DNA from 4 places in the Comamonas sp. CMM03 genome. Region 3 is predicted to be linked to each of the others. Evidence: predicted binding sites of a transcription regulator. Region 3 holds the regulator's gene; each other region holds the start of a gene.
The links. The regulator sigma-54, encoded in region 3, starts transcription at its own class of promoters, with help from an activator protein. The targets are predictions, from matches to a motif close to TGGCANGNAANCTGCTTT.

Region 1: a site for sigma-54 is predicted at 2,490-2,507, ahead of glnA (type I glutamate--ammonia ligase). Genes of this name have one in related genera too.
Region 2: a site for sigma-54 is predicted at 2,593-2,610, ahead of KW830_RS12425 (P-II family nitrogen regulator). Genes of this name have one in related genera too.
Region 4: a site for sigma-54 is predicted at 2,567-2,584, ahead of KW830_RS15635 (urease accessory protein UreD). Genes of this name have one in related genera too.

Annotation. Positions count from the first base shown of each region.
Region 1 is NZ_JAHUXB010000001.1:20,588-24,797, forward strand. Features, by position in the region: gene KW830_RS00105 (polysaccharide deacetylase family protein) at 1-242, shown strand, start outside; gene KW830_RS00110 (sterol desaturase family protein) at 287-1,273, shown strand; gene KW830_RS00115 (EI24 domain-containing protein) at 1,365-2,201, shown strand; gene glnA (type I glutamate--ammonia ligase) at 2,552-3,967, shown strand.
Region 2 is NZ_JAHUXB010000003.1:385,767-389,976, forward strand. Features, by position in the region: gene KW830_RS12415 (LysR family transcriptional regulator) at 1-763, shown strand, start outside; gene KW830_RS12420 (YifB family Mg chelatase-like AAA ATPase) at 917-2,449, opposite strand; gene KW830_RS12425 (P-II family nitrogen regulator) at 2,717-3,055, shown strand; gene KW830_RS12430 (ammonium transporter) at 3,082-4,210, shown strand, end outside.
Region 3 is NZ_JAHUXB010000006.1:20,862-25,071, forward strand. Features, by position in the region: gene lptA (lipopolysaccharide transport periplasmic protein LptA) at 1-456, shown strand, start outside; gene lptB (LPS export ABC transporter ATP-binding protein) at 453-1,232, shown strand; gene KW830_RS18935 (RNA polymerase factor sigma-54) at 1,287-2,852, shown strand; gene KW830_RS18940 (ribokinase) at 3,057-4,070, shown strand; gene KW830_RS18945 (hypothetical protein) at 4,122-4,210, opposite strand, start outside.
Region 4 is NZ_JAHUXB010000004.1:384,660-388,869, reverse strand. Features, by position in the region: gene KW830_RS15655 (ABC transporter ATP-binding protein) at 1-337, shown strand, start outside; gene KW830_RS15650 (ABC transporter permease) at 355-1,131, shown strand; gene KW830_RS15645 (cupin domain-containing protein) at 1,283-1,699, shown strand; gene KW830_RS15640 (nucleoside deaminase) at 1,957-2,484, shown strand; gene KW830_RS15635 (urease accessory protein UreD) at 2,595-3,425, shown strand; gene KW830_RS15630 (PAS domain-containing methyl-accepting chemotaxis protein) at 3,516-4,210, opposite strand, start outside.

The DNA.
Region 1 (4,210 bases), on a different contig from region 3:
AGAAGTTCAGCAACGCTGCCTTGCTGCAACAGGCGCTGGCGCGCATCCGCCCGGGCGATGTGCTGCTGGCCCACCTGGGCATCTGGTCGCGCAAGGATCCGTGGGCACCGGCGGTGCTGGAGCCGCTGATCACCGGCCTGCAGGCCAAGGGCTTTTGCTTTCGCACGCTGGACCAGCACCCCGACTACCGTGCCTGGGTGCAGGGTCACACCGCTGCGGCGGCGACTGCGCGCCAGCCGTAGGACTACAGTGCGGACAGCAGGATCCGCCGCAATGAGGGAAGAACATGGTGTGGGAGACATTGTCCCAATGGTTTGGCCAGGCCCAGCAAGGCCTGTACGAAGGCGTGGTCCAGCCGGTGCTGTATTACGCCGGCATGGCCAGCCTGATGGAAGACGCCTTTGAGGCCACGGGCTGGCTGCTGGTGGGACTGCTGCAACTGCTGGTGCTGGTGCTGGTGATTGCCCCGCTACAGCGCTGGCGTCCGGTGGAGGCGGTGACCGACCGCCGTGCCATCCGCGTGGACATGCTCTACACCCTGGTGCACCGGCTGGGCCTGTTCCGGGTGGCGTTGTTCTTTTCCACCGAGCCGCTGTGGAACGACCTGTTCGGCCAGCTGCATGTCTGGGGCCTGCCCACCTTCCAGCTGGAAGGCCTGTGGCCGGGCGTGACGGACAAGGCCTGGATCAGCTTCATCCTCTACCTGCTGGTGTTCGACCTGCTGGACTACTGGATCCACCGCGGCCAGCACAGCTGGGGCTGGTGGTGGAAGCTGCATGCGCTGCACCATTCGCAGCGGCAGATGACCATGTGGAGCGACAACCGCAACCACCTGCTGGACGATGTGGTGCGCGACAGCATCATCGTGGTGGTGGCCCAGCTGATCGGGGTGCAGCCGGCGCAGTTCGTGCTGCTGGTGGCGCTGACGCAGCTGAGCGAAAGCTTCCAGCACGCCAATCTGCGCGTCTGGTTCGGCACGGTGGGCGAGCGCCTCTGGGTCAGCCCGCGTTTTCACCGCCGCCACCACGCCATCGGCATCGGCCATGAAATGCGGGCCCCGGTGCGCAACCAGAAGGCCCATGGCAACAACTTTGGCGTGCTGCTGCCCTGGTGGGACATGCTGTGGGGCACGGCCAACTTCGAGCTGCGCTGGGACCCCACCGGCGTGCGCGACCAGGTCCAGCCCAATGCCCAGGGCCAACTGCGCGATTATGGCCAGGGCTTCTGGTCCCAGCAGTGGAAGGGCCTGCTGCGGCTGGTGAACCGCGCCTGAGCGGGCAGGGGGCAGGGTGCCCCGGCATGCACCGCGGCAAAGTGGCCGCTGTCCTATGGCATTGTGCGCACAGACCGCTATGCTGCGGGGCATGAACCTGCTGATAGCCTCCTTTGTCCGCGCGCTGGGCAATTGCCTGCACCGCAAGGTGATTGCCTGGTCGCTGTTCCCGCTGCTGTTGATGGCGCTGCTGGCCGCGCTGCTGTCCTGGCTGTTCTGGCAGCCGGCGCTGCACTGGACGGTGCAGACGCTGGAAGGCGTGGGCTGGCTGGGCGCGGTGTGGCACTGGATGCAGGAGCGCGGCCTGAGCTGGGGTGTCGAGGTGCTGGGTTCCGTGCTGCTGGTGCTGGCGGCCACGGGGCTGCTGGTGGTGTTGGTGCTGATGCTGGTGTCCCTGTTCATGACGCCCAAGCTGGTGGAATGGGTGGCCGAGCGGCGCTTTCCCTTGCTGGAGCGCAAGCAGGGCGGTCACTGGTGGCAGGCACTGGCCTGGGCCCTGGGCTCCACGCTGATTGCCCTGGTGGTGCTGGTGCTGTCCATCCCGCTGTGGTTCATTCCGCCGCTGGTGTTGGTGGTGCCGCCGCTGGTGTGGGGCTGGCTCACCTACCGCGTGATGGCCTTCGATGCCCTGGCCGAACATGCCAGCCAGGCCGAGCGCCAGGCGGTGCTCACACGCTTTCGCATGCCGCTGCTGGGCATGGGCGTGGTCTGCGGGGTGATGGGGGCTGCGCCCAGCGTGGTCTGGGCCTCGGGCGTGGTGTTCGTGGCGCTGTTCTGGCTGCTGGTGCCGCTGGCCATCTGGATCTACGCACTGGTGTTCGCGCTGTCGTCGCTGTGGTTTGCCCATTTCTGCCTGGCCGCACTGGAACAGCTGCGGCGCGAGGCCGTCACCCAGGGGGCGGCACCGGACGCAGTGCGCTTGCCCTGAGCCAGGCTGGGCGGCAGCGCACCAGGATGGCGGCGCAATGGCGTGCGAAACCGGTGCAAGCCTTCGCTACAGCCCTGGGCGCGGCTACACTGACGGCCTGCGATGCGGAGCATGTGGTTGAACAGCGGCACTATTTAGGTGCTTAAATGCACCAAAACAGTGCAATCGGAAGTTCGACAGGCGTACTCTGCTTTTTTGCACCAACTCGGTGATTATCGAGGGGTGCATGGCAGTGGTTTTCGGTGCGCGGCGCCACTGCACCCAGGGAAGGCAGTCCAACTGCGGCCCTGGCACGCATTCTGCTTTGCATCCCCCGTACTTTTTTCAAGCGCTTTTCCAGGAGATACCTGATGGCTAAGACCGTTGCAGACGTGATGAGCATTGTGAAGGAGAACGACGTCAAGTTCGTCGATCTGCGCTTCACCGATACCCGCGGTAAGGAACAGCACGTGACCGTGCCCCTGTCGCACTTTGACGAAGACAAGTTCACGTCGGGCCACGCTTTCGACGGTTCGTCGGTCGCCGGCTGGAAGGGTATCGAAGCCTCGGACATGCTGCTGATGCCCGATCCCAGCACCGCCAACATCGATCCCTTCTTTGAAGAAACCACGCTGATCCTGCAGTGTGACGTGATCGAACCCGGTGACGGCAAGGCCTACGACCGCGATCCCCGCTCCGTGGCCAAGCGCGCTGAAGCCTACCTGAAGGCTTCCGGTCTGGGCGACACCGCCTACTTCGGTCCCGAACCCGAATTCTTCATCTTCGACGGCGTGCGTTGGGGTACCGAACCCCACAACCCCTTCTTCGAAATCGAAGAATACGAAGCCCCCTGGAACAGCGGCACCAAGTTCGAAACCGGCAACCGTGGTCACCGTCCCCGCGTCAAGGGCGGCTACTTCCCCGTGCCTCCCGTCGACAGCACGCAAGACATGCGCGCCGAAATGTCCCTGATCCTGGAATCCCTGGGCATTCCGGTCGAAGTGTTCCACCACGAAGTGGCGGGCGCTGGCCAGAACGAACTGGGTACCCGCTTCTCCACCCTGGTGGAACGCGCTGACTGGACCCAGCTGCAGAAGTACGTGATCTGGAACGTGGCCAACACCTACGGCAAGACCGCGACCTTCATGCCCAAGCCCTACGCTGGCGACAACGGCTCCGGCATGCACGTGCACCAGTCCGTGTGGAAGGACGGCAAGAACCTGTTCGCCGGTGACGGCTATGCCGGTCTGTCCGACTTCGCCCTGTACTACATCGGCGGCATCATCAAGCACGCCCGTGCCCTGAACGCCATTACCAACCCCGGTACGAACTCGTACAAGCGTCTGGTGCCCGGCTTTGAAGCGCCTGTGAAGCTGGCTTACTCGGCCAAGAACCGTTCCGCTTCCATCCGTATTCCTTACGTGAGCAACCCCAAGGGCCGCCGCGTGGAAGCCCGCTTCCCCGATCCACTGATGAACCCCTACCTGGGCTTCGCAGCGCTGCTGATGGCCGGTCTGGACGGCGTGGAAAACAAGATCCACCCCGGCGAAGCCGCCACCAAGGATCTGTACCACCTGCCTCCGGAAGAAGACAAGCTGGTGCCCACCGTCTGCCACAGCCTGGACCAGGCTCTGGAAGCCCTGGACGCCGACCGCGCCTTCCTGACCAAGGGTGGTGTGTTCTCCGACAGCATGATCGACGCCTACATCGAGCTGAAGATGGGCGAAGTGACCCGCTTCCGTCAGGCCGTGCACCCTGTCGAATACGACATGTACTACTCCCTGTAAGCCCTGTGGGGGCCTGCCGCTCGCGGCACGAGCCCTCCAGGCACTCTAAAAAAGGCGGCCTCCGGGCCGCCTTTTTTGTCTGCATCCCGATCGGTTGGGGGGCTTCTTGCCGGGAGGGGGGAGAGGGCAGTGGCGTGCTGCCGGGTTGCATCCCCGTCACCTCCGCTGGGCCTGTCAGGCCGTCGCCTGTGTCGGCGTCCATCCCCGGCGAAGCGGGCCACCGGCCCATCGGCCGTGATTCAT
Region 2 (4,210 bases), on a different contig from region 3:
CGCCGGGCGGCTGCTGCGCCGCTATGCCCAGCAGATGCTGCAGGCGCACGACGAGGCCCTGGCCCTGCTGCAGGGCCGCCAGGCGGCGCCCGGTGTGCTGCGCATCGGCAGCATGGAGACCACGGCCGCACTGCGCCTGCCGCCGCTGCTGGCACAGCTGCACCAGCGGCACCCGGGCATGGCCCTGGAACTCCGCACCGGCCCCACGGCCAGCCAGCTGGCCGAGCTGCTGGCCGGCCAGATCGATTGTGCCTTCGTGGCCGGCCTGCCGCCGCAGGCGCGCCTGACGGGCTGGCCGGTGTTCCGCGAGACCCTGGTGCTGGTCAGCGTGGCACCGCTGGCGGCCTTTCCCACGCCGGAGCAGCTGGGCAGCACCCCTTTCCTGGCCTTCCGCCAGGGTTGCAGCTACCGCCAGCGCATCGAGCTGCTGCTGGCCAGCCAGGGCATCACGGCCGTGCAGATCATGGAACTGGGCACGCTGGATGCGATCCTGGGCTGCGTGGCCGCCGGCATGGGCTACGCCCTGCTGCCGCAGGCCGTGATCGCCGCCCAGCAGCAGCGCTTCGGCGTGCACTGGTGTCCGCTGCCGCCGGCACTGGCCGGGATCGCCCAGGTGGACACCTGCTTTGTCACCGGGCCGCAGGCGAGCTGGTCGCCGGCATTGCGAGCCATGGCGCAGCTGCTGCAGGAGGTGGTGGAGCCGGTGGCGGGGGCGAAGGAGGCGCTGGTGGCCGCGCCTGTGGCCGAGCCCCAGTGGGCATAGCGCGGCGCCAGCGGGAGACCGGAAGCGGCGGGTTCTGCCGCCAAATGGCGCTCTTTGACCGTTCATCGGCCCGCAGTGGGCGGCAATCTGCTGCACCGGCATGCCGTGCGGGCGCATTGCGCGGTGTCTTTGCACCAAACTGGTGCAATAAGCTCAGGGGTGCGGCCGGACGATGGCGCGCCGGTACTGCAGGGCTTCGGCCACGTGGGCGGCCTGGATGCCCGGGCTGCCGGCCAGGTCGGCGATGGTGCGTGCCACCTTGAGCGCGCGGTGGGTGGCGCGGGCCGACCAGCCCAGGCGTTCGGCGGCTTTGCGGGCCAGGGCCTGGGCGGCGTCGTCCAGTTGCAGGTGCTGCTGCAGCGTGGCGGCTTCCAGCCACTGGTTGGCGTGGCCCTGGCGCTGCAGCGCCAGGTGGCGGGCCTGGACCACGCGGGCTTGTACCTGGGCGCTGGACTCGGCGGGTGCAGCGGTGCTGCCAGGTTCGCTGCGCTGCAGCAGCTCGGCCGGCGCCAGGGCCGGGACTTCCACCTGCAGGTCGATGCGGTCCAGCAGCGGGCCGCTGAGCTTGGCGTGGTAGCGCGCCACCTGATCGGGCGTGCAGCGGCAGCGGGGGCTGCCCTGGAGGCCGCAGGGACAGGGGTTCATGGCGGCCACCAGCTGGAAGCGGGCGGGAAAGTCCGCCTGCTGGGCGGCGCGGGCGATCTGGATGCGCCCGGTCTCCAGCGGCTCGCGCAGTGCCTCCAGCGCCGGGCGGGCGAATTCCGGAAATTCATCCAGAAACAGCACCCCGTGGTGGGCGCGGGAGATGGCGCCGGGCCGAGGCGGTGACCCGCCCCCCACCAGCGCCACGGCGCTGGCCGTGTGGTGGGGTGCGGCAATCTGGCGCTGGCCCCAGGTGCCGGCGTCAAACGGGCCGGCCAGGCTGGCCATGGCTGCCGCTTCCAGGGCCTCCAGTGCGGTCAGCGGCGGCAGCAGGCCGGCAAAGCGCTGGGCCAGCATGGATTTGCCACTGCCCGGGGGCCCCACCAGCAGCACGCCGTGGCCGCCGGCGGCGGCAATCTCCAGCGCGCGTTTGGCACTGGCCTGGCCCTGCACATCGGCCAGGTCGGGTCCATCTGGGGCCGCAGCCGGCGGCGGCGCCTCGGCCAGCGGCAGACCCTCGGTGGCCTGGGGTTGCAGGGCCCGCACCACTTCGAGCAGATGGGCGGCGCCATAGACCGTGGTGCCCGGCACCAGCGCGGCTTCCCGGGCACTGTCCTGGGGCAGCACCAAAGGCGTGCCCTCGCGGTGCAGCTGCATGGCCAGGGCGGTGGCCAGGGCCCCGCGCACCGGGCGCAGTGCGCCGGACAGCGACAGTTCACCCGCAAATTCATAGCGCGCCAACTGCGCAGAGTCGATCTGTCCGCTCGCCGCCAGGATGCCCAGGGCGATGGGCAGGTCGAAGCGGCCGGAGTCCTTGGGCAGATCGGCCGGGGCCAGGTTGACGGTGATGCGCTTGCTGTGCGGGAACTCCAGCCCGGCGTTCAGGATGGCGCTGCGCACGCGTTCACGGGCCTCTTTCACCTCGGTATCGGCCAGGCCCACCAGGGTCAGGCAGGGCAGGCCGTTGGCCAGATGCACCTCCACTTCGATCGGCTGGGCGTGCATGCCCACCAGTGCGCGGCTGCGCACGCTTGCAAGGCCCATGGCGTGTTCTCCCCAGACGAGTGCGTGGCGGAAATCGGGATATGTGGCGATTGCACTGCTTTGGTGCATAGACGGGGTGATCGACCGCGTCCCCCTCGGTAACACTGTAGTGGGCCTCGGCCCCCGCTTGGGAGAACTGTGGCTGGCACGCTCCATGCTTTGTGACAGTCGGTACGCATCGAACAGACAGACGGCATGGCCGCCCCGCAGCCAGCCACCGAGTTACAACTCCGGGCGCCGAAGCACCCGATTCAGGAGGACGCAATCATGAAAATGGTCTCAGCCATCATCAAACCCTTCAAGCTGGACGAGGTGCGCGAAGCCCTCTCGCAAATCGGCGTGCAGGGCATCACCGTGACCGAGGTGAAGGGCTTTGGCCGCCAGAAGGGCCACACCGAGCTGTACCGCGGCGCCGAGTACGTGGTCGACTTCCTGCCCAAGGTGAAGCTGGAAGCCGCCGTGGACGACGCGGTGCTGGAGCAGGCGCTCGAAGCCATCGAATCCGCAGCCCGCACCGGCAAGATCGGTGACGGCAAGATCTTCGTCTATGACCTGGAACAGGTGGTGCGCATCCGCACCGGCGAAACCGGTAAAGAAGCCCTTTGATATCCACCCTTCAGCGAGAGACAGTCATGAAAAAAACGCTCCCTGCACTTTCACTGGGCCTGGGTCTGCTGACCGCAGCCGCCGGTGCACTGGCCCAAGAAGCCGCTCCTGCCGTGGCCGCTGTGGCCGAGGCCGCCGCTCCGGCAGCAGCCGCTGCTGCCGAAGCCGCTCCCCCCCTCAGCGCCGGTGATACCGCCTGGATGCTGACCTCCACCATGCTGGTGATCCTGATGACCATCCCCGGCCTGGCCCTGTTCTACGGCGGCCTGGTGCGCTCCAAGAACATGCTGTCCGTGCTGGCGCAGGTGTTCGTGATCTTCTCGGCCATCACCGTGCTGTGGGCCATCTACGGCTTCTCGCTGACATTCGGCGGTGAAGGCACGTTCTTTGGCGGCTTCGACAAGCTGTTCCTGGCCGGCATCACGCCGGACACGTTGTCCAGCGCGCTGAAGACCATCCCTGAATATGTGTTCGTGGCCTTCCAGTCCACCTTCGCCGCCATCACCGTGTCGCTGATCGTGGGTGCCTTCGCAGAACGCATCAAGTTCGCGGCAGTGATGCTGTTCTCCATCCTGTGGTTCACCTTCAGCTACATCCCCATGGCCCACATGGTCTGGGGCGGTGGTCTGCTGGCTGCGGACGGCGCACTGGACTTCGCCGGCGGCACCGTGGTGCACATCAACGCCGCTATCGCCGGCCTGGTGGGTTCCTACATGGTGGGCAAGCGCATCGGTTTCGGCCGTGAAGCCCTGCCTCCACACAGCCTGACGCTGACCATGGTCGGTGCCTCCCTGCTGTGGGTGGGCTGGTTCGGTTTCAACGCCGGCTCTGCAGGCGCCGCCAACGGCATCGCCGGTCTGGCCTTCATCAACACCATCCTGGCCACCGGCGCTGCCGCCGTGTCCTGGATCGTGGCCGAAGCGCTGCACAAGGGCAAGGCTTCCATGCTGGGCGCTGCCTCGGGCGCGGTGGCCGGTCTGGTGACCATCACCCCCGCCGCCGGTTTCGTGGGCCCCATGGGTTCCATCGTGATGGGTCTGATCGCCGGCCCTCTGTGCCTGTGGGGTGTGTCCGGTCTGAAGCGCATGCTCAAGGCCGATGACACCTGCGATGTGTTCGGCGTCCACGGCGTGGGCGGTATCCTGGGGGCCATCC
Region 3 (4,210 bases):
CTGCGCGGCGCCAAGCTGGAAGTGCGCCAGGACGCCGAGGGTTACCAGTTCGGCAAGGTCTGGGCGGCCCCCGGCAAGCGCGCGTTCTTCCGCCAGAAGCGCGACACCCAGCCCGGTGCACCCGAAGAGTACGTGGAAGGCGAAGGCGAAATCATCGAGTACGACGGCAAGAAGGACGATGTGCGCCTGATCCAGCGGGGCCAGCTGCGCCGCTACACCGGCGCCACGCTGAGTGACGACATCACCGGCAACATCATCACCTACAACAACCTGACCGATGTGTTCACCGTGGACGGCAACCGCCGCGCCACGCCGGGCAGCGAGGAAGCTGCGGCCGGCTCCGGTGGCCGCGTGCGCGCCGTGCTGGCGCCCAAGACCCAGCCCCCGCAGGCCCCGGTGGCGCCGAGTGCGCAGCCGCTCAAGCCTTCGGACACCATGAAATTGCGCAACCCGTGACCCGCTCTTCCGACACCCCGACCGCCCCAGGCGCCAGCAGCCGCCTGGAAGTGCACCATCTGGCCAAGTCCTATGGCAGCCGCAAGGTGGTCAAGGACGTGTCCCTGGCCGTGCAGAAAGGCGAAGTGGTGGGCTTGCTCGGCCCCAATGGCGCGGGCAAGACCACCTCGTTCTACATGATCGTGGGCCTGGTGCGCAGCGATGCCGGCGATATCTACATCGACGGCCACTCGGTGGCGAACATGCCCATCCACCAGCGTTCGCGCCTGGGCCTGTCCTATCTGCCGCAGGAAGCCTCCATCTTCCGCAAGCTCAGCGTGGAAGACAATGTCCGCGCCGTGCTGGAGCTGCAGCAGGACGAACAGGGCAAGCCCCTGAACAAGGCCGAGGTGGAGCGGCGCCTGACTGATCTGCTCAAGGAACTGCGTGTGGACCACCTGCGCTCCTCGCCGGCGATTGCGCTGTCGGGTGGCGAGCGCCGCCGCGTGGAAATCGCCCGGGCCCTGGCCACGCAGCCGCGCTTCATCCTGCTGGACGAGCCGTTTGCGGGTATCGACCCCATCGCGGTGATCGAGATCCAGCGCATCATCGGCTTCCTCAAGGAGCGCGGTATCGGGGTGCTGATCACCGACCACAACGTGCGCGAGACGCTGGGCATCTGCGACCACGCCTTCATCATCAGCGACGGCCATGTGCTGGCGCAGGGCACACCGGAAGAGATTGTGGAGAACGCCGACGTCCGGCGGGTCTACCTGGGCGAACATTTCAGGATGTAGCCCGCCACTTCCGCCGCCACGACACATACAAGATCACAGAGAGGGAGCGTCGCGTTGAAGCCTGGTTTGTCACTGCGGGTGTCGCAGCATTTGGCGCTGACGCCGCAATTGCAGCAGTCAATCCGCTTGCTGCAGCTGTCCACGCTGGAGCTGGCGCAGGAAGTCGAGCAGATGCTCGACGACAACCCGTTTCTGGAAGTCGACAGCGACGACGCCCCCCGCGAAGACTTCGGCCTGTCCCAGTCGGATACGCCGGTGCAGGGCGATGACTATGCCGCCGATGGCGCGCTGACGGCAGGGGCTGCGGAGGCGCCCGCCGACAGTGCGGAAGGCTCCGGCAGCACGGAATACGATGCCCCCGACTGGGAGGGCGACGGCACCAGCGAACTGCGGCCCGATGACAGCGAATGGGGCGGTGATGCCCCGGCGCGCAACGCCCAGGGCGGCGATGGCGACGAAGTCAGCGCCCTGGATCTGGCCCGTGCACATGAATCGCTGACCGACCACCTGCTGCGCCAGTCGCTGTCGCTGCACCTGTCCGAGCTGGACCGCTATGTGCTGCGTTTCCTGATCGAGAACCTGAACGACGACGGCTACCTCGAAGAGTCGCTGCAGTCCCTGGCCGAGGGCCTGGCCGGCACGGACGACCCGGAACAGCTCGACGAACTGGTGCACCGCTTCACCGTGGCACTGCGGCTGCTGCACAGCCTGGAGCCGGTGGGCGTGGGCGCCCAGGGGCTGGCCGAATGCCTGCAGTTGCAGCTGAACCATCTGCTGCAGCGCGGTGAGGCCGAGGCCAGTGTGGTGGAAACGGCGCTGACAATCTGTGCCCAGCCGCTGGACCTGCTGGCCCGGCGCGATGTGCGCCGCCTGATGCAGGCCACGGGCAGCAGCGAAGAGCGCACCCGCATGGCCATGGCGCTGATCGCCCGGCTGGAGCCCCGGCCCGGCCGGCGCTTTGTCAATGTGGAGCGCAACATCATCGTGCCGGACGTGATCGTCACCCGCGCCGGCCGCCGCGCCAGCGAAGGCACACCCCAGTTCAACGTGCAGCTCAACCCCGACGTGCTGCCGCGTCTGCGCGTGCACGATGTGTATGCCGGTGCGCTGCGCGGCCACAAGGGCAGCGAAGGCCATGCCGGCCTGCAGCAGCGCCTGCAGGAAGCCCGCTGGTTCATCAAGAACGTGCAGCAGCGCTTTGACACCATCCTGCGGGTGTCGCGCGCCATCGTGGAGCGGCAGAAAAACTTCTTCGTGCACGGCGAGCTGGCCATGCGCCCGCTGGTGCTGCGCGACATCGCCGACGAGCTGGGCCTGCACGAATCCACCATCAGCCGGGTGACCACCGCCAAGTACATGGCCACGCCGCACGGCACCTTCGAGCTCAAGTATTTCTTCGGCTCCGGGCTGGGCACGGAAACCGGTGGCAATGCCTCCAGCACGGCGGTGCGGGCGCTGATCAAGCAGTTTGTCTCGGCCGAGAACGCCAAGAAGCCGCTGTCGGACAGCCAGATCGCCGAAATGCTCAAGGAGCAGGGCATCGAGTGCGCCCGCCGCACCGTGGCCAAGTACCGCGAGGCGCTGAAGATCGCTCCGGCCAATCTGCGCAAGACGCTGTAAGCGCAAGGAGTGCCGCAGAGGGCTGCGGGACGCCCGGTGAGGCCACGGCCCGCGGTGGCGGAACCCCTGCGTGCATGCTGCGCTGCCGCAATCCCCCAGACCCGTGCAAACCGGCTGGGCAGCACCGGCAGTTGGAGGTATCGTGCAGCCATCCTTGGTTCATTCCGCACATGCCACGGCCGTTGGCAGCAAAGGAGACACCCCATGGTTGCACCGCTTTCTTCTTCCGCGCTGCCCCGCAAGCTGCTGTCGGCGCAGCCCGAACCCGATCACCCGCACAGCGTGGCCCGCATCGCCGTGGTGGGCAGCCTGCACATGGATGCGGTGCTGCACCTGGAACGTGTGCCCCGGGCCGGGGAAACCGTGATGGCCCACAGCCTGCGCTACCTGCCTGGCGGCAAAGGCGGCAACCAGGCCGTGGCCTGCGCACGCCACGGCGCCCAGGTCACGCTGTTTGGCTGCGTGGGCCGTGACCACCATGGCAACAGCCTGCGGCTGGCGCTGCACGACGCCGGCGTGGACATGGACCATGTGCAGGTGCTGGACGGGGTCTCCACCGGAGCGGCCATGGTGCTGGTGGAGGGCAATGGCCAGAACCGGATCTGCGTGGTGCCCGGCGCCAATGTGCTGCTGGAGCTGCCGGACGAGGCGCTGCTGAACGTGCTGGCCCAGGCCGATTTCGTGCTGCTGCAGCGCGAGACCTCGGACAGCGTGCTGGAGCAGGTGCTGGAGGCCGCACGCAGCGCTGGCTGCCGCGTGGTCTTCAACCCTTCACCGGTGCGCGAGCTGCCTGAAGCCTGGTGGCCCCTGGTCCACACCCTGGTGGTCAACGAGGTCGAAGCCGCCGCCTACAGCGATCAGGCGGTGGACAGCCCGGCCACGGCGGCCGACGCCGCCCAGCGCCTGCTGGCGCGGGGCGTGTCCCAGGTGGTGGTCACGCTGGGCGCCCAGGGGGCGGTGGCCGTCTGCGGCGGGCGTGTCAGCACCCATCCCGCGCTGGCGCTGCCGGTGCTGGACACCACGGGGGCGGGCGACAGCTTTCTGGGGGCGCTGGTCACCCGGCTGGCCGAAGGCCATGCCCTGGGCGATGCCGTGCAATGGGGCATACGTGCCGCCAGCCTGTGCATGGGCCAGGTGGGCGCCCAGCCTTCCATACCGCAGCGGGCCCAGGTCGAAGCCCTGGCCGGTGGCGTGGCCAGCCCGCTGCATGTGCAGTAGGCGGCGGGGCGAGCGCGCCAGCCGCCGTGCCGGGCTGCAGGCCTGCCGTGCTCAGCGGGTGCTGCCGTCGCAGTAGGCGTGCCAGCCCGCCGGGGTGTTTTCAAAGCCGCGCTGCAGGGCCAGCTCCCAGGGGCGTTCGC
Region 4 (4,210 bases), on a different contig from region 3:
GATCCATGAACCCAAGATGCTGCTGCTGGACGAGCCTTTCGGTGCGCTGGATGCCTTCACCCGCGAAGAGCTGTGGTGCATTCTGCGCGACCTGCATGCCGAGCAGCAGTTCAACGTGATTCTGGTGACGCATGACCTGCGCGAATCGGTCTTCCTGGCCGACACCGTGTACGTGATGAGCAAGAGCCCCGGCCGCTTTGTGGTGCGCCGCGAGATCGACTTTCCCCGCCCGCGCGACCTGGAGCTGACCTACACCAAGGAATTCACCGACATCGTGCTGGAGCTGCGCGGCCACATCGGCGCGCTGCGCAAAGACGGCGCCGTGATCAACCAATAAGCGCCCAGGACATTGCCATGAACAAACTGAACAACAAACTGCTGGAACGCTGGTCCCCCTGGCTGCTGCTGCTCGCCGTGATCGTGCTGTGGCAGGTGGTCTGCTCGGCCTTCCAGGTGTCGGAATTCATCTTCCCCAGCCCCTGGCTGATCCTGCAGCAATTCCTGGAATTCCACGCCGTGATCGCCGGCCACGCCTGGCGCACCTTCTGGGTGACGATGGCCGGCTTTGGCATCGCCATCGTGGTCGGCGTGCTGCTGGGCTTTCTGATCGGCAGCTCGCGCCTGGCCTACGCCGCCGTCTACCCGCTGATGACCGCCTTCAACGCCCTGCCCAAGGCGGCTTTCGTGCCGATTCTGGTGGTGTGGTTCGGCATCGGCATTGGCCCGGCCATCCTGACGGCGTTCCTGATCAGCTTCTTTCCCATCATGGTCAACATCGCCACCGGCCTGGCCACGCTGGAGCCCGAGCTGGAAGACGTGCTGCGCGTGCTGGGCGCCAAGCGCTGGGATGTGCTGATGAAGGTGGGTCTGCCGCGCTCGCTGCCCTACTTCTACGGCTCGCTCAAGGTCGCCATCACGCTGGCCTTTGTGGGCACCACGGTGTCGGAGATGACGGCGGCCAACGAAGGCATTGGCTACCTGCTGATCTCGGCCGGCTCGTCCATGCAGATGGGCCTGGCGTTTGCCGGCCTGCTGGTGGTGGGGGCCATGGCCATGGTGATGTACGAGCTGTTCAGCCTGGTGGAAAAGCGCACCACCGCCTGGGCCCACCGCGGCGCCAACAACCACTGAGTGGTCCCCCGCGCCACGTGCAAAGGCCTGCCCTGGTGGCAGGCCTTTTTGCATGGGCAGGGCCAAAGCCGCATGCCCCACATGGCTGGCGGCCTTGGGCACCCCCGGCACTCTGTACCATGCGCAGCTTGCCCCGCTCTGGATGCCTGCCGTGACTGCCTCTGCCCCCTTTTCCACCGCCCCCGCCGCTCCCACCGCTCCTGTCAAGCTGGTGCGCATCGACCCCAGCGACCTGTCCCAGGCCCGCAGCGGCCAGCCCAGCCGCCCGCTGCGCGGTGACACCACCTACAAGACGCTGGACGTGTTCAGCGGCAACGGCGGCAAAGCCAATGCCGGCGTCTGGGAAGCCACGGCCGGGGCCTTCCGCTCCCACATCCAGGGCTATATCGAGTTCTGCCACATCGTCGAAGGCAGCTGCCGCCTGGTGGACCCGGATGGCAGCGTGCACCATTTCCAGGCGGGTGACAGCTTTGTCTTGCCCGACGGCTTCAGCGGCCACTGGGAAGTGGACGACCGCGTGAAGAAAGTGTTTGTCACCACCGATGTCGATGCGCCGGCAGCGGCATGAGACCCGTCTGCAGGCGTTGTGCCGGCAGTGTGTTCCGGCGCAGCTAACGCTTTGATTTGCATAGCAGGCACAGCGCATCTGCACTGCGCCGACGGCGCTCACCCCCTGCCGTCGCACGGCCGCCGTCCGCCTCCTGTCCCGCCGCCCTTCCTGGCGCGTATGTAAGAAGTCGTTTCTGGCATGCGACATGCAATAGCTCTGGTAACCCCGCCTGTGCCCAGGCGGCCTTGTTACCCGCACCCGCCCAGGAGGCGCGCATGCTCGCAGCACCCATGATGGATGACCGCCCCCCCGAAGGACAGCCTCTGTCCGCGACCGATGCCAAATACCTGCGGCAGGCCTTTGTCTGGGCGAATGCGGCCCGCACCCGCGGCAACCGGCCCTTCGGTGCCGTGGTGGTGGCCGCCGATGGGCGCATCCTGGCCGAGGCCTTCAGCAACACCCGCGAGACGGGCGACTGCACCGGCCATGCGGAAATGAATGCCGTGCGCCAGCTGGGCAACCCCCGTGTGGCGCCCGAGCTGCTGGCGGGTGCCACGCTCTATGCGTCGGCCCAGCCCTGCGCCATGTGCGCCGGCGCCATCTGCAACGCCGGTATCGGCCGCGTGGTGTTTGGCCTGGACGATACGCGGCTGCTGCAGATCCGGCCCGACCTGCGCGGCAGCACACTGGACTGCCACACCGTGTTCGACAACGCCACCTATGCCATCACCTGCATCGGCCCGGCCCTGGTCAACGAAGCCCTGGCGGTGTACGAGGACAGCTGGTTCCCGCCCTCCTCCTGATATCCACACCGGCTGGCCCTGCTCTGCTTCGGTGAGCAGTCCAGCCGCCATGGTGCAGCGCTGACGGGCATACGCACCAAGTTGGCACAGTGTCTGCTTGCAGCTTGACCATGCCATGGCACGCCCACCTCTCCCTCGACTACCACCACCGCGCCGGCCGCACGGCCGCGCATTTCACCCACGACGGCCCGCTGCGCGTGCTGCGCAGCCTCTACCCCGAAGGCCCTGCCATCTGCCACCATGTGCTGGTCCATCCGCCTGGCGGGCTGGTGGGCGGGGACACCCTGGACATCCAGGTGCACGCCGGAGCCGGTGCCCACGCCCTGGTCACCACCCCGGGCGCCACGCGCTTTTACCGCAGCGAAGGCGAACCGGCACTGCAACGCACGCGCCTGCGGCTGGATGCCGGTGCCCGCCTGGAATGGCTGCCGCTGGAAGCCATTGCCTACAACGGCTGCCTGGCCCGCAACCAGCTGGAACTGGATCTGGCCCCCGGCGCCGAACTGCTGGCCTGGGACATCACGGCCCTGGGTCTGCCCCACGCCGAGGCGCCCTGGCTGCGCGGTGAATTCCTGCAGCACATGGAATGGCCCGGCCGCTGGCTGGAGCGCGGGCTGATCCGCGCCGACGATGGGCCGCTGCTGGATGGCCCGCTGGGCCTGGCCGGCCAGCGCTGCCTGGGCAGCCTGGTGTTTGCCTGCGGCAGCCCCCTGTCCCGTGCCCGCCGGGAACAGGTGCAGGAAGCCACACACGCCTTGCTGGCCAGCCACCCCCAGGGCCCGTGGTGCGGGGTCACCAGCCCCAACGACCATGTGCTGGTGCTGCGCGGCCTGGCCCCGCTGGTGGAGCCGCTGATGCAGCTGTGGCAGCAGGTCTGGGCGCTGTGGCGCCGGCTGCTGTGGGAGCGGGAAGCCCCGCTGCCCCGCATCTGGTCCATGTAGAACGCGAAACGCTTTCCGCGCTGGGTGGTGCCCAGCGCTGCCGCTTACACAGCCGGAAGGCGGCATGGCGCCCATGCCGCACACCGGCCATCAGCGCATGCGGAACACTTCCAGTGTGCGGTGCAGCACACCGGCGTTGCTGCTCATGTGGCCGGCGGAATGGGCTGACACCTCGGACATGCGGGCGTTCTCCTGCGTGACCGCATCCAGCTCGCCAATCGCACGGTCCACCTGCGCAATGCCCAGGGCCTGTTCGCGCGAGGTTTCCACAATTTCCTGCACCAGCTGGCTGACCTGGGCCACCGACTGCACCGCCTGGGAGATGGTGGCACTGGCTTCCTGCATGCGCTCCGCCCCCTGGTGGATGCGGTCGTTGGAGCCGGAGATCAGCCGCTTGATTTCCTTGGCCGCTTCGGCGCTGCGCTGCGCCAGCGTGCGCACCTCGCCGGCCACCACGGCAAAGCCGCGCCCCTGCTCGCCGGCGCGCGCGGCTTCGACCGCCGCATTCAGCGCCAGGATATTGGTCTGGAAGGCAATGCTTTCGATGGTGGTGATGATCTGCCCCATCTGCTGCGACGAATCGCGCAGCTGGTGCACCATGTCCTCCACCTTCTGCATGGCCTGGCCGCCACGTTCCGCCAGCTCGGCGCTCTTGCCGCTTTGCTGCAGCACTTCTTCTGTGGTCTGCTGGGATTGCTCCACGCTGCCGGCCAGCTGCGTCATGGCGGCAGCCGTCTGCTGCAGGCGCTCGGCCTGCAGTTCGGTGCGCTCGGACAGGCTGCGGG